DNA from 4 places in the Lysinibacillus sp. FJAT-14222 genome. Region 1 is predicted to be linked to each of the others. Evidence: riboswitches for the same ligand, from Rfam matches in the RefSeq annotation. Region 1 holds a riboswitch; each other region holds the start of a gene.
The links. Region 1 has a riboswitch for S-adenosylmethionine ahead of AN161_RS04270 (Na+/H+ antiporter NhaC family protein). Riboswitches for the same ligand answer to the same signal wherever they lie in the genome.
Positions count from the first base shown of each region.

Region 1 (3,161 bases):
GATGAAAATTCATCTATTTACGAAAAAAGATGACGGTGAAGGCACAGATTTCTATTACCTGGGCCAAGCAGACATTGCAGATGGTAGTGCAAAAAACGAAAAAATGCCTGATGGAAAAGGAAATCATCTATCAGTCGTTACGATGAATTTAGTACTAGAGCAACCTGTGCATTATGATATCTACCATTATTTAGTTGAAGAATGAAGGTTAGACTTGAAGTGAACTAATTACTTTGGGTCTTTCTCTTAAATACGAGGAAATTAAGGGGGAAAATTCTTGAAAATCATTTAATCAACCTTATTAAAATTATTTATCAAAAAAGACTAACCTCAAATAAAAAAATCCAATCGTTTTGATTAAATTCTTTTCAAAACGATTGGATTATTTCAATAAAAAATCAATATTTTTTAAAGCCACATCAGTTACTTTAAAGTGATAAAGTTCAGGCTTTCTTTAGTTTTGGGTATCCACTAAGAATAGCAATAATCCCACAAATCCCTATCAAAATCGGATAGAAAGAGTATTGCAGCATGCTCACTGGTGATATTCGGGCTACGCTTGCGGCTGCCAGGAATTGGGCTCCGTATGGCAGAAGACCTTGGATCGTACAGGAGAAAATATCTAATATACTTGCGGACTTTCTTGGTTCAATCCCATACTGGTCAGCAATATTTTTTGCAAGCGGACCAGCAATTAAAATAGCAATTGTATTATTAGCCGTAGATAAATTAGTTAGACCCACAAGGCCGGCAATCCCAAATTCAGCACCCTTTTTCGATTTAATTCTTCGTGTCGCAAGGTGAAGTAGGAAGTCGATTCCTCCGTTAAACCTAATAACCTCTACCATCCCAGCAATTAATATCGCAAGAAATGCCATTTCATACATACCTGACATTCCTTCGCCAATCTTTTGTAAAAGGCTCATTAAATGATAGCTGCCATCCGCTAAACCAACAGCCCCGGCGAGAACAATCCCAAGTGCCAGAACAAGGAATACATTCATTCCGGTTAACGCTAAAATAATAACCAGAACATAGGGAACAATTTTTATCCAATTATAGCTTAAATGCTCCACTTGAGCTGTTTCACCCATTGTGATAACTCCAAAAATAATGCTCGTTATAATAGCTGCGGGCAACACAATCCAGAAATTTACCTTAAATTTATCCTTCATTTGTGCGCCCTGTGAACGAACGGCAGTAATGGTTGTATCTGAAATAATGGATAAATTATCGCCAAACATCGAACCGCCAACAATCGAGGCCATTACTAAAGCCATGGAAAGGTCGGTATGCTCACTGATCCCAACTCCAATTGGCGCTAGTGCAACAATCGTACCCACCGATGTACCCATTGATAGGGAGATAAAGCAGGCAATGATGAACAGGCCTACAACAAGTAAGTTTGGCGGAACGACCGATAAAGCAAAGTTAACAGTGGAGTCCACTGCACCCATGCCTTTTGTTACCGCTGAAAAGGCCCCAGCCAAGAGAAAAATAAGAACCATCAGCATGACATTTAAATTTCCTGCGCCTTTGCAAAAAATATCAACCTTTCGCGAAAACGTTTCTTTTCGATTCATCGCCAGAGCCACAGCGCCCGAAATGGCAATAGCTACAATGACAGGGAAGGCATAAAAATCACCTGTAATAACCCCAGAACCAATAAATAAAACTAAAAAAACTACAAATGGGATTAGCGCCCATGGATTCTCTTTCTTCATTGTTCTACCTCCAAAAATTAAAAATGGACACGTCTTTTGTCCATTTCTCACTAAAAAAGGCCTCATCTTGAAACAACAAGAAGAGGCCTTATATCTATAAAACACTCCTCTTATCTACCAAGCCATTGCTTGCTGGATTTGGCACGGTAACTTAATCACTAAGTTCCGCTGCCGAGATTTCATAGGGCCAGTCCCTCCATCTCTCTTGATAAGAAGAAAAACATTATTTTTTTTGCACAATAATAAAATACTATAATAAAATATCTATATTTGCAACATGTTTTTAATCGAACTTTATTTTCAAAGTAACATATAAAACTTTTTCTTAAGAAAAAATTTAATTTAACAATGTTATAAATAGTATTCTGGTTTTTAAAAAGGAAAAAATATATTAAAAGCCACTAGAACACCTCTAGTTGATTTGATAAGGCACAATACCGCTACCTTCTATATCGATTGCTAGGGGCGAGATATAAAAGAAGATGAATAATCCTCTTAGTAATAATATATTATTTCACTAATGGAAAATCCTCTCCAGAGAATATTAGAAACTATGACTTTCTAAAAAGCGATCTATTTCTTTACGTGAAACACGTCAATCGTTGCCTCTTGTTTTCTCACTAATTGATCTTACGGTACCAATTGATCAATCGTTAACATTTCTAGCTGTTCGCGTTCATTAATTTGATACTTCGTCATCATGATTCATCACCTCAAAATCTACTTTTTAATGGATAAGGCAAATCAATTCGGAAAAACTTTCGTCTACTATCATGTATCGTCCTACGAACATCTTCTGTTCTTTTTTACCTAGAAATGTGAATAGTTTATTAAAAATAAGGGGATTTTATAGTCTTTTCGATTTATTATTGAAATTTATAAAGTATTCTTTATAATGGTAATGGGCGGAAAGGTTAGAATTGTCTGCTAATAAATGAGGGATGATGGAGCTTCGAGACTTTCTTCCTACCGGCAAAAAGTTTCCTTGTATGGATGAGTATATTTTAGTTCGATTCATCGCAAAAGTCTGAAATTATAATTGTTACAAATATTGTCCAGTTCCAAAGAAAACAATGAGCATGATCAAAACGATGGGTGCTTCCTCTCAGGAGACGATTGCGTCCACAGAAGGACTAGCAGCATTAAATGAAGTGTTGATGAATTTAACTATGGAACTTAACAATACAATTAATCATTTTTAAAAAAATAGCTAATGTCTATTTAATGATTACGCAACATGTTGAAATTACTTTAAAAATATTGATTTTAATGAAACACTAATGTTTAAAGTTATTGTTGAATAATTCCATGTGTACTAGAAAACCATTCGTATATCCTTAGTAATATGGGCTAAGGGTCTCTACTGAAGACCGTAAATCTTCGACTACGAACGGGCTGTTTTATTAGCCCGTTCGTAGTCTTTTTTTTTTGCTGTAA
Region 1 is NZ_LIYL01000010.1:87,379-90,539, forward strand. Features, by position in the region: gene AN161_RS04265 (DEAD/DEAH box helicase) at 1-205, shown strand, start outside; gene AN161_RS04270 (Na+/H+ antiporter NhaC family protein) at 444-1,724, opposite strand; SAM riboswitch class I at 1,832-1,939, opposite strand; gene AN161_RS30935 (hypothetical protein) at 2,804-2,926, shown strand; purine riboswitch at 3,032-3,131, shown strand.

Region 2 (3,161 bases), on a different contig from region 1:
TATTAAGCTTCTACTTTTTGCTGTGAAGCTGTTACTTGTTCAATAGCTTGTTCTAAATCTGCAATAATGTCTTCCACTGCCTCTAAACCGATGGATAAGCGAATGAGCGACTCGGTTACGCCAGTTTGGATTAACTCCTCAGCTGATAGTTGCTGATGTGTAGTAGATGCTGGATGGATAATTAATGATTTAGCATCCCCTACATTTGCTACGTGCGAGAATAATTTCACACTATCGATTAATTTACGCCCTGCTTCACGTCCACCTTTAATACCAAATGTAAGCACTGAACCGAAGCCATTTCTCAAATATTTTTTTGCTAAATCATGAGTAGGGAAATCTTCTAAGCCATTGTAATTTACATATTCCACAGATGGGTGGTTTCGTAAATATTCAGCTACCGCTAACGCATTTTCATTGTGTTTAGGAATACGCAAATGAAGCGTTTCTAAACCTTGTAATAAATTAAATGCTGCATCTGGACTTAATGTTGGACCGAAGTCGCGTAGTAATTGCACTCGCAGTTTTGTGGCAAATGCAGCCGCTGCTGTGTCAATACCATAACGCAAACCATGATAAGAAGCATCTGGTTCAGTAAAGCCTGGGAAACGTCCACGAGTCCAATCAAACTTCCCTGCGTCTACGACAACGCCGCCTAAAGTTGTACCATGGCCTCCAATCCATTTTGTTGCGGAATGAACGACGATATCGGCACCGAAGTCAATTGGTGTTGAGCCATAAGGTGAAGCAAATGTGCTATCAATAATTAATGGCAAGCCGTTTTCATGTGCTATATTCGCTACTGCCTCAATGTCTAGCACTTTTAAACTTGGGTTACCGTAAATTTCAGCGAACACCGCTTTTGTTTTATCCGTAATAGCTGCTTTGAAATTTTCTGGATTTGTTTCGTCTACAAAAATTGTTTTAATACCGTAGTTTGGTAGTGTGTTTGCCAATAAATTATAAGTACCTCCGTATAAAGAGCTACCTGCAACAATTTCATCCCCTGCCCCAGCAAGGTTTAAAATTGAAAATGCAATAGCTGCTGCACCAGATGAAAGTGCTACCGCTGCTGTACCGCCTTCTAATAAAGCGACGCGTTTTTCAAAAACATCTACAGTTGGGTTTGTAATACGTGTGTAAATATTGCCCGCTTCCTCTAAAGCAAAAAGACGTTGCGCATGAGCTGTGTCTTTAAAAACGAAAGCTGTTGAGCGATATACGGGTACTGTGCGAGATCCTGTTACCGGGTCTGGCTCTTGGCCACCATGTAACAGCAATGTTTCTGGTTTAAAATTTGTCATTGTCTACCTCCAAATGGTTACTTTTTTACGATGGTACCGGAGATGAGGAGGATTTTTTCTGTAGAAAACAAAAACCCCCTTCAGCTAAGAAGAGGGTTGCGGTTGCAAGTTTTCCTCCCCTTATCTGCCAGATCCAAGTAAGAATCTGTAGGAATTAGCACCTTAGCAAGTTCGTCACTTACTGGTTGCCGGGCATCATAGGGCCTATCCCTCCGCCGCTCTTGATAAGAGTATGAGATTCAATTTCCATCGTTGTTACACAGTATAAACATAGACTTTTTTTCTGTCAACAATAAAATTTTATTTTTTCCGAAACTTCTGTCTGCTTTTTTACGTAAAACGAACGCATACACTATTTTAGTATCTATTGGTTTACCACCAAAAGTTGGGTTGATTTCCGTTCCGACTGGGCGCTTTGTTGCTGTCGCTTCGCTTTCGCACAGATCCCAAGGAGTCGCCCAGTCTCCACTCCAATCAACTTATATGCAATGACATACGTTTTAAAGTGTTAGCCCTAAATTTTGGTGATGATCCTATTTATTTTGAAAGGAGAACTTTTATGTTAAAAGCCGTTATCATTTTTCTTCTTGTTGGTTATTTAATTGGTTGTATTCACGGCTCTAAAGTTGCTCAGTTTTTATCCGGGGTAGATTTAAAAAAGACTGGTCATGGCAATGCAGGTGCATCCAATGCAACACTTTCCCTTGGATGGAAATACGGCGTATTAGTTGCACTTATCGATATTGGTAAAGGCGTAGCAGCTATTATCAGTGCCCATATCTATCTAGCAGATGCAACACATTTAACAGAAATACAAGTTTGGCTCTTAACCTATATCATAGCTGCTGGTGTCATTCTTGGTCATAATTTCCCATTCCATATGGGCTTCAATGGCGGTAAAGGAACTGCATCAATCATAGGGATATTACTTGCAATCGATTGGAAAATTGGTTTATTTGCACTCATTTTATTTGTTCTTTTGTCCTTCACGACGAATTATCTAATTGTCGGTGTACTTGAATTTTATCTTGTTTTTTGTACAGCAACATATTTATGGATTCCTGGAGTAGGCCCGACAATTATAGCCCTACTACTTTTAGGAATAGCGATCATTTTGCATATCGAAAATATACAACGCTTAATTCAGGGAACTGAGCCTAAAGTAACTTCTGCATTCAAGAAAAAGAAATAATATTACTTTGGATATTTTTGTCTTTTCTATGACCATATATTTTCTCGTAACCGCCTATTATCGCTATAAATAGAGAGTATTTCACATACTGGTTTTTTTTACAATAAATATACAAATTACTTTCTTAAAAAAGCATCTTACTAGCCGATGTTATAGAAAATTGTAGTCATGTAGAAAGGATGAAAAAGTATGTCTACTTCTGAACAAGCAAAACCAAAACGTAATTTGAAGCCGCTCTGGATTGGATTAGCCTTCGCTTTACTAATCATCATTACTTTTTTACCTAACAACGGCGATTTACCTGTAGCTGGACAACGAGCTCTAGCCATCTTAGCTTTCGCAGTCATTCTTTGGGTTACTGAAGCAGTATCCTACCCCGTTAGCTCAGCCATGATTATTGCTCTTGTTACAATTTTACTAGGTTTAGCTCCATCAATGGAAGATCCAGCGACAGTGCTAGGAACATCAGATGCGTTAAAATTGGCATTAAGTGGATTTAGTAACTCTGCTGTTGCACTAGTAGCCGCTGCTCTTTTCCTAGCAGCAGCCATGCAAATTACCAATTTACATAAACGTCTTGCGCTATGGATACTGTCACTAGTAGGGACAAAAACGAAAGCCATTGTATTTGGTGCTATTTTAGTATCTATAGCGCTCGCATTCTT
Region 2 is NZ_LIYL01000019.1:50,193-53,353, forward strand. Features, by position in the region: gene AN161_RS09250 (O-acetylhomoserine aminocarboxypropyltransferase/cysteine synthase family protein) at 3-1,304, opposite strand; SAM riboswitch class I at 1,422-1,535, opposite strand; gene AN161_RS09255 (glycerol-3-phosphate acyltransferase) at 1,864-2,496, shown strand; gene AN161_RS09260 (DASS family sodium-coupled anion symporter) at 2,686-3,161, shown strand, end outside.
Region 2: another riboswitch for S-adenosylmethionine. It lies ahead of AN161_RS09250 (O-acetylhomoserine aminocarboxypropyltransferase/cysteine synthase family protein); the one in region 1 lies ahead of AN161_RS04270 (Na+/H+ antiporter NhaC family protein).

Region 3 (3,161 bases), on a different contig from region 1:
CGCCAAAATCCTCTGCTGATAAATTTTCATTTTGTAGCATTGTACCCATTGCGCCATCAAGAATTAAAATTCGTTTTTCTAATTGTTCTTCAATCAAGTGCTTAGCCATTTATACTTACCCCTTTTTTCTGTTCATCCAATTGCTCAATAAATTCCATCAATTCTAGTGTCATATCATAGCGCAAAAATGGTGTGATGAGGTAAATACCATTGAAATATTCCGCTGCTACTTCTACTAACTCCTTGGCAATTGCAATTCCTTCTAGTGTTGCGCGTTCTTTATCATCACCACAAGCCTTCATGCGGGCTAACGCATCATCAGATAGTTTGATGCCCGGCACTTCATGATGTAAGAACTCCGCACTTTTATAGCTCGTTACTGGCATAATGCCTAGATAAATTGGTGTTTCTAAATGCTTTGTCGCCTCGTAAATTTCCACGATTTTTTCCTTTGAATAAACAGGCTGTGAAATAAAATAATCTGCCCCATGCTCAATCTTCTTTTCTAATCGTGCTACAGCTCGGTCTAATACACGTACATTGGGATTAAACGCAGCCGCTACAGAGAAATTCGCCTTTTTACGAAGAGGTTTCCCTGAGAATGATACTCCTTCATTTAACTGTTTTATTAACTGGATTAGCTCCATTGAAGATACGTCATAAACGCTAGTCGCCCCTGGGAAATCGCCTACCTTTGTCGGATCTCCAGTAACTGCTAAAATATCATGAATGCCTAGTGCATTTAATCCCATTAAATGTGATTGAAGACCAATTAAATTACGATCTCGGCATGTTATATGTGTCAACGGGCGTACCCCATGTGTTTCTTTTAGTAAGGCACCCATTGCAACATTACTAATTCTTGGGGATGCAAGTGAATTATCAGCCATCATGACTACATCTGCGCCTGCTTCATATAATTTTTGGGCACCTTCAATAAAGCCTTCAATTTCTAAATGTCTTGGTGTATCTAACTCCACTATAACTGAGCGTTCACGTTTTACTTTTACATGTAATGGCTCATAATTTGGTGGCTCTGCCTCACGTACAACCTCTACTTTTTCTGGCTTCGCGTGCTTTTCCTCTACTGGAGATAGCTCCTCTAAGTATTTTTTCGCCGCGGCAATATGCTTCGGTGTCGTACCACAGCAGCCACCGATTAAACGTACCCCCTGATCTCGAAGCTCTACAGCTGCTCGACCAAAATAATCTGCTTCTGATTCATAAACAACACGGCCATCCTCCAAATCAAGAAGAGATGCGTTCGGATACGTTGACATAAATGCCTTTTCAGGAAGCTCTACACCTTCAAATGCTTGTATAGTATGGTGAGGACCTAAGCGACAGTTAACACCTACGATATCAGCACCTAGCGCTTCAAGTTCATGTAAAGCGTTATTTAAACTCATTCCATTTTGCAAAACTCCTGGTTCATGCATAGAAACTTGAGCAATAATCGGTAATGTTGTTTTAGCTCGTAGCATTGTCAAAGTTGCTGTTAGCTCTTCAAAATCATAATATGTTTCAAGTAAAAGGCCGTCTGGAACTCCTGCAAGTAAAACAGTTGCTTGCTCTTCAACCGTTGCTAAAATTTCCTCTAATGTTGCGTCACTCTTTCGAATACCACGGATCCCCCCAATAGTACCCAAGACAAATTGTCCACCATCTGCCGCTGCTCGTTTGGCAATCGTCATAGCGGCTTCATTAAACTGCTGCACACGTGATTCTAATCCATAGCGGGCTAACTTTATGGCATTAGCTCCGTAAGTGTTCGTTTGAATAATATCGGCTCCAGCTGCTATATATTCTCTATGAATCTTTTCAATTAATTCAGGTCTATGAACATTCATTTCTTCATGACAGTACTCCAAGCCATAGCCGTATAATACTGTACCAATTGCACCATCTGCTGTAAGAACATGCGTTTTTAACTTTTCAAGCAATCCCATAAAACTAGCCTCGCTTCCCTTATCTTTAAAATAAAAAAAGCCTTCTTTCAAAAAAAAAGAAGGCTTTTACGTCGTTTCGTAATTGTTTTTCCTTCTCATCTTCGACACAATGGTCTTCTGGATTTAGCACCTGACAATAAGTTGGTTGCTGAAGCTTCATAGGGCCAGTCCCTCAGCTTCTCTTGATAAGAATGTAGTATGAATTTTTTAAATAATTAAAAGAATCATATCGTTAACGAACGATTGAGTCAAGACTATTTCACTGAACAGAGGATAATTTCCACCTGAAATACTATATTTTGCTTTAAATCAAACAATTACGATAGTTTTCCAGCAAGCTCCTCACCAATTTTTTTACCATTTTGAATACAAGCACCTATGCCTACTCCAAAATAAGAGCATCCCGCTATTGATAGATTTGGATAGTTTTTCTCAAGCTCTTGTACTAGACCTTGCAACGCTTCACGATGTGCCAAGTCATACTTCGGCATTTGGTCGATCCATTTTGTCACATCAACAACAGTTGGTTTTTCCTCAATCCCCAAGCTTTTTCTTACATCCTCTAGGGCAACAGCTGCCAACTCTTCATCTGTCATTAAACGTAATCTCTCATACTCAGGGTTAATGCTCTTATAAAAAAGTCGCACAAGTAATTTCCCTTCTGCTGAGGTGTGCTTCCACTTGCGACTTGTCCAAGTTGCTGCATTACATATAACATCCGAATTATGTGACACAATATAGCCTGTTCCATCTGCAGGTAATCTATTATCGGGTACATCAAATCCTAAATAAATCGTAATTGCGGAGGCAGTATTGAATTGTTCAAAATAGCGGTTCAAAGATTCATCCTGCAATATGCTTTGTACCGATTCATTCGGAAGTGCCAATACAACATGATTTGCTTCAATCATTTTACCGTTTGCTAATGTAACGGAGTATTGATTCTCCTGCTTTTTAACACTAGTAGTGGCAATTCCCTTAATAATTTCTACATCCGTTAATGTTTCTTCAAGTCGATCAATTAGTGATGATAAACCATTTTTAAAGGAAATAAATTTTTTATTTGCAGCTTGCACAAATTGTTCCCTGTTTGCATCGAAACCTTTAATAATACTACCGAAATCATTTTTGTAATCGATTAGATACGGTAAAGTGGAAGCAATTGAAAGTTGATTTAAATCTCCTGAATATACACCTGCAAGTACGGGCGCT
Region 3 is NZ_LIYL01000025.1:53,634-56,794, reverse strand. Features, by position in the region: gene metH (methionine synthase) at 1-109, opposite strand, end outside; gene AN161_RS13350 (bifunctional homocysteine S-methyltransferase/methylenetetrahydrofolate reductase) at 102-1,949, opposite strand; SAM riboswitch class I at 2,042-2,141, opposite strand; gene AN161_RS13345 (protoporphyrinogen oxidase) at 2,267-3,161, opposite strand, start outside.
Region 3: another riboswitch for S-adenosylmethionine. It lies ahead of AN161_RS13350 (bifunctional homocysteine S-methyltransferase/methylenetetrahydrofolate reductase); the one in region 1 lies ahead of AN161_RS04270 (Na+/H+ antiporter NhaC family protein).

Region 4 (3,161 bases), on a different contig from region 1:
ATATTGCGTTTGTTTAAGAAAACCTGTGTATTTTCTGGTGATTGAACTTGGTGAACTAGATGGTCAAAATATAATGTCATGACTAAACCCCCTCTTTTTTCACTCTATTATATACTTTACCTGTTAGTTTTATTGGTTTAAAATAAAATTAAGAATATTCCAATTATTAAGGAGTTACTATATTTTGTGATGACTATTTTTAGATGCACGCGACGAAATAACTACCGTGCAGATGGTTAATCAAAAAAGGTTTTTCATTTCCATAAATCAATGGTATATTCACATAAAATATCAAGAGGTGATTAGAATGACAGACAGAGTAGCAGCTTTTAAATTAGCATTAGGTAATTATCCAACAGGCGTTACGGTTGTCACAGCTTGTAATGATGCAGATGAACCTATTGGCATAACTGTCAATTCCTTTGCGTCAGTCTCCATAGATCCACTCCTTATTTTATGGTCGCTCGATAAAAAATCACAGCTGCATCCATATTTTACAGCAGCCGACAAGTTTGCTGTCAATATTTTAGCGAGCAATCAGGAGCATTTATGTACGCTATTTTCAAGTAAAATACCGGATCGTTTCGCTCAGGCAAAGTGGTCAACTTCCGTTCACGGTCTTCCGATTTTACACGATACAGTAGCCACTTTACAATGTAAAACATTTCAGCAAATCGATGCGGGAGATCATACGATACTTATTGGGCAGGTCATAGAAATTGATAATGCACAGAAGGAGCCCCTACTCTATCATCGTAGACATATTGGTGAAATCCCTAATAGTTTTTATGAATAAAACATCTTCAAGTAAGTAGAATACATGCAAAAACAGGATGATTCGTCGAAATCAATCCTGTTTTTTGTATCATATACAATTGCTGAATATTTAGCCATACTTGAATTTATGAATTAAAAGTAACTGTTTTTAAACTTTATTTAATTGATGGGGTAATGTTGAAAATATATGATACCTATTTTCAGTAGTTTTATTATTTCTCCCACGGAAGGTGATATGCTAATCATCAACCCTATTTTTCAGACTAACACCAAAACCACCCTACTACAATGAACAAGTAACCCGCTCCTTTAGCCAGCCGCTAAACAAAAAAGGCCACAAATAAACGAAGGAAATAATCCTGCTTGTGGTCCTCAAAGATCTGGTCAACTGTCATCATATTGTTTACTTTTTCTGTGGAAATCTCTGCTTTTCAAGTCTGTTAATTTGAACAATGACACCATCTTGAATCGTAATGTGTACTTCTCCAAATTCTAAATGTTGAATTGCCTTTGCAATTGCCTCTAGTTTTTTGTCATCTACCTTTGCCTGTTGAGTCATCCGATTCACCCCTTCTTTTTCATTCTTTTTTGTACAAAAGAGGCCAACGCATCAAATTGATTCATAGCCCCCTTATCTCTCAGATAGCTCTGTTGGATTTGGCGCCTACAATAATGATCACCGAGGCTTTATGGGTCAAGTCCCTCCACTTCTTTTGATAGGAATATTACGTTTCTTGGAAATAATTCTATAATTCTGAAAACCTATTGTCAATATAAATATTACAAAACCTAGCTGAATACTATGTAATTGAGTAAAAAGAAGTATTTTAATATCGATTTCGCCTCGGCGTAATTGCCGCTGTCGTTACAAAAAACATTTGCTGAATGAAAATAAAAATAAAGGGCTAACCATTGTTTAGTTAGCCCACATACAGAAATTATTTTATTCCATTACTTCATTTCTAATTCAAAAAGTGTAAAATTTATCCAAAAAAACTCACTACACTAATGTTACACTGACATTTTATTGCAAACATGTTTTTTAGAAATCCTTATGGAATTATCTTTACCTTGTTACATTTCTCAAAATCTATTCAATCAGACCTCTATTGTAGCTGCTTCTCTATATTTTCCCTTTTTGCTCTCTGAACACACTATCTACAGCTTCCTGCCATATCTCTTTATAATCTAATTCAATTCCAGTCAACATAAAATTGCCGATATTATCGTAGACCATCGCAAGCATATGAGCTTTTGCTTTAATATTTGAATCGCAAATTGCCTCAATTTGTACAGCGTATTTCAATAAATCATAAAAGCCGTCTAAAAAACATGCTTGGAGCTCTAAAAGCCTTTTCATATATTTTTCATCTCGGGAAGCTAACAGCATATATTGATTAAATATTTTATTAAAATGTATGTCTTTTTCCTGTTGCTCAATTGACATGTAGCCAATTTCCAATAGCTTTTGTATTAGATTGTCCTTCGAAATGTCTGTATAATTAAATGTAATTTCAAGTTTAATTTCTTTATAGATTTCTTCAAACAAATATTCAATTAGTTGATCTTTAGATTGAAAATAATAGTAGATAGCTGGTTTGGATATCCCTACCTCTTTAGCAATCATGGATAGACTTGTTTTATCAAATCCATTTTCAGAAAACATAACGTACGCAACTTCTAAAATTTTTTTAAATGTTTGTTCTGAATTACCCATATGACCCCTCCATTTTTTACCTAACGTTTAGTAAATAATAATCTAAATCATTACCTAAAACAATAATAAAACAAAAACTGTGCAGATCTTTGCCTACACAGTTTTCTCTTTAATCATTTTGTAAAAAATCCATTAATGCTTTCGCTGTTTTTTGCTTGCCCATAATCTTTATTGGTTCGCCTTCAGCCGGTACAATCCAGTGTGGCTCATCTCCTCCATATAAAGACTGTGAGCTATTAGCTACCATAAACTGAGCGTTGGCCGACTCCATCCGTAGACGTGCGCGGGACAGTAAAAAATCCTCATCATCTGTTGCCTCGAGTTTAAAGCCTACTAAAGTAACATTCGGCTGCCACTCTTTTATTTGACCTAATACTTTAGGCGCCTTTTTAAAGTGAATAATAGGTGGCTCATCAGATGGCATTTTACCTGCTTCCTCCATTAAATTCCCTGATTGGTCATATACTTTATCAATGAGCCAATCAGAACCAGCAGCAGCCATAATAACGATATCCACCTTTTCTTCCTGAACAGCATGTCGAACTTTCTCGCCTAAATCTTCTATACCTTCAAATCGAATGGTACGCATTTTATCTTTGTTTGTTGGCAGCTGCGCAAAATAACCATGCATATACAATACGTTTGCCCCAGCCGCTAGTGCCGCCTC
Region 4 is NZ_LIYL01000016.1:58,557-61,717, forward strand. Features, by position in the region: gene AN161_RS07105 (VOC family protein) at 1-80, opposite strand, end outside; gene AN161_RS07110 (flavin reductase family protein) at 308-796, shown strand; gene AN161_RS27420 (YezD family protein) at 1,181-1,336, opposite strand; SAM riboswitch class I at 1,406-1,500, opposite strand; gene AN161_RS07115 (TetR/AcrR family transcriptional regulator) at 1,901-2,494, opposite strand; gene AN161_RS07120 (phosphopantothenoylcysteine decarboxylase) at 2,604-3,161, opposite strand, start outside.
Region 4: another riboswitch for S-adenosylmethionine. It lies ahead of AN161_RS27420 (YezD family protein); the one in region 1 lies ahead of AN161_RS04270 (Na+/H+ antiporter NhaC family protein).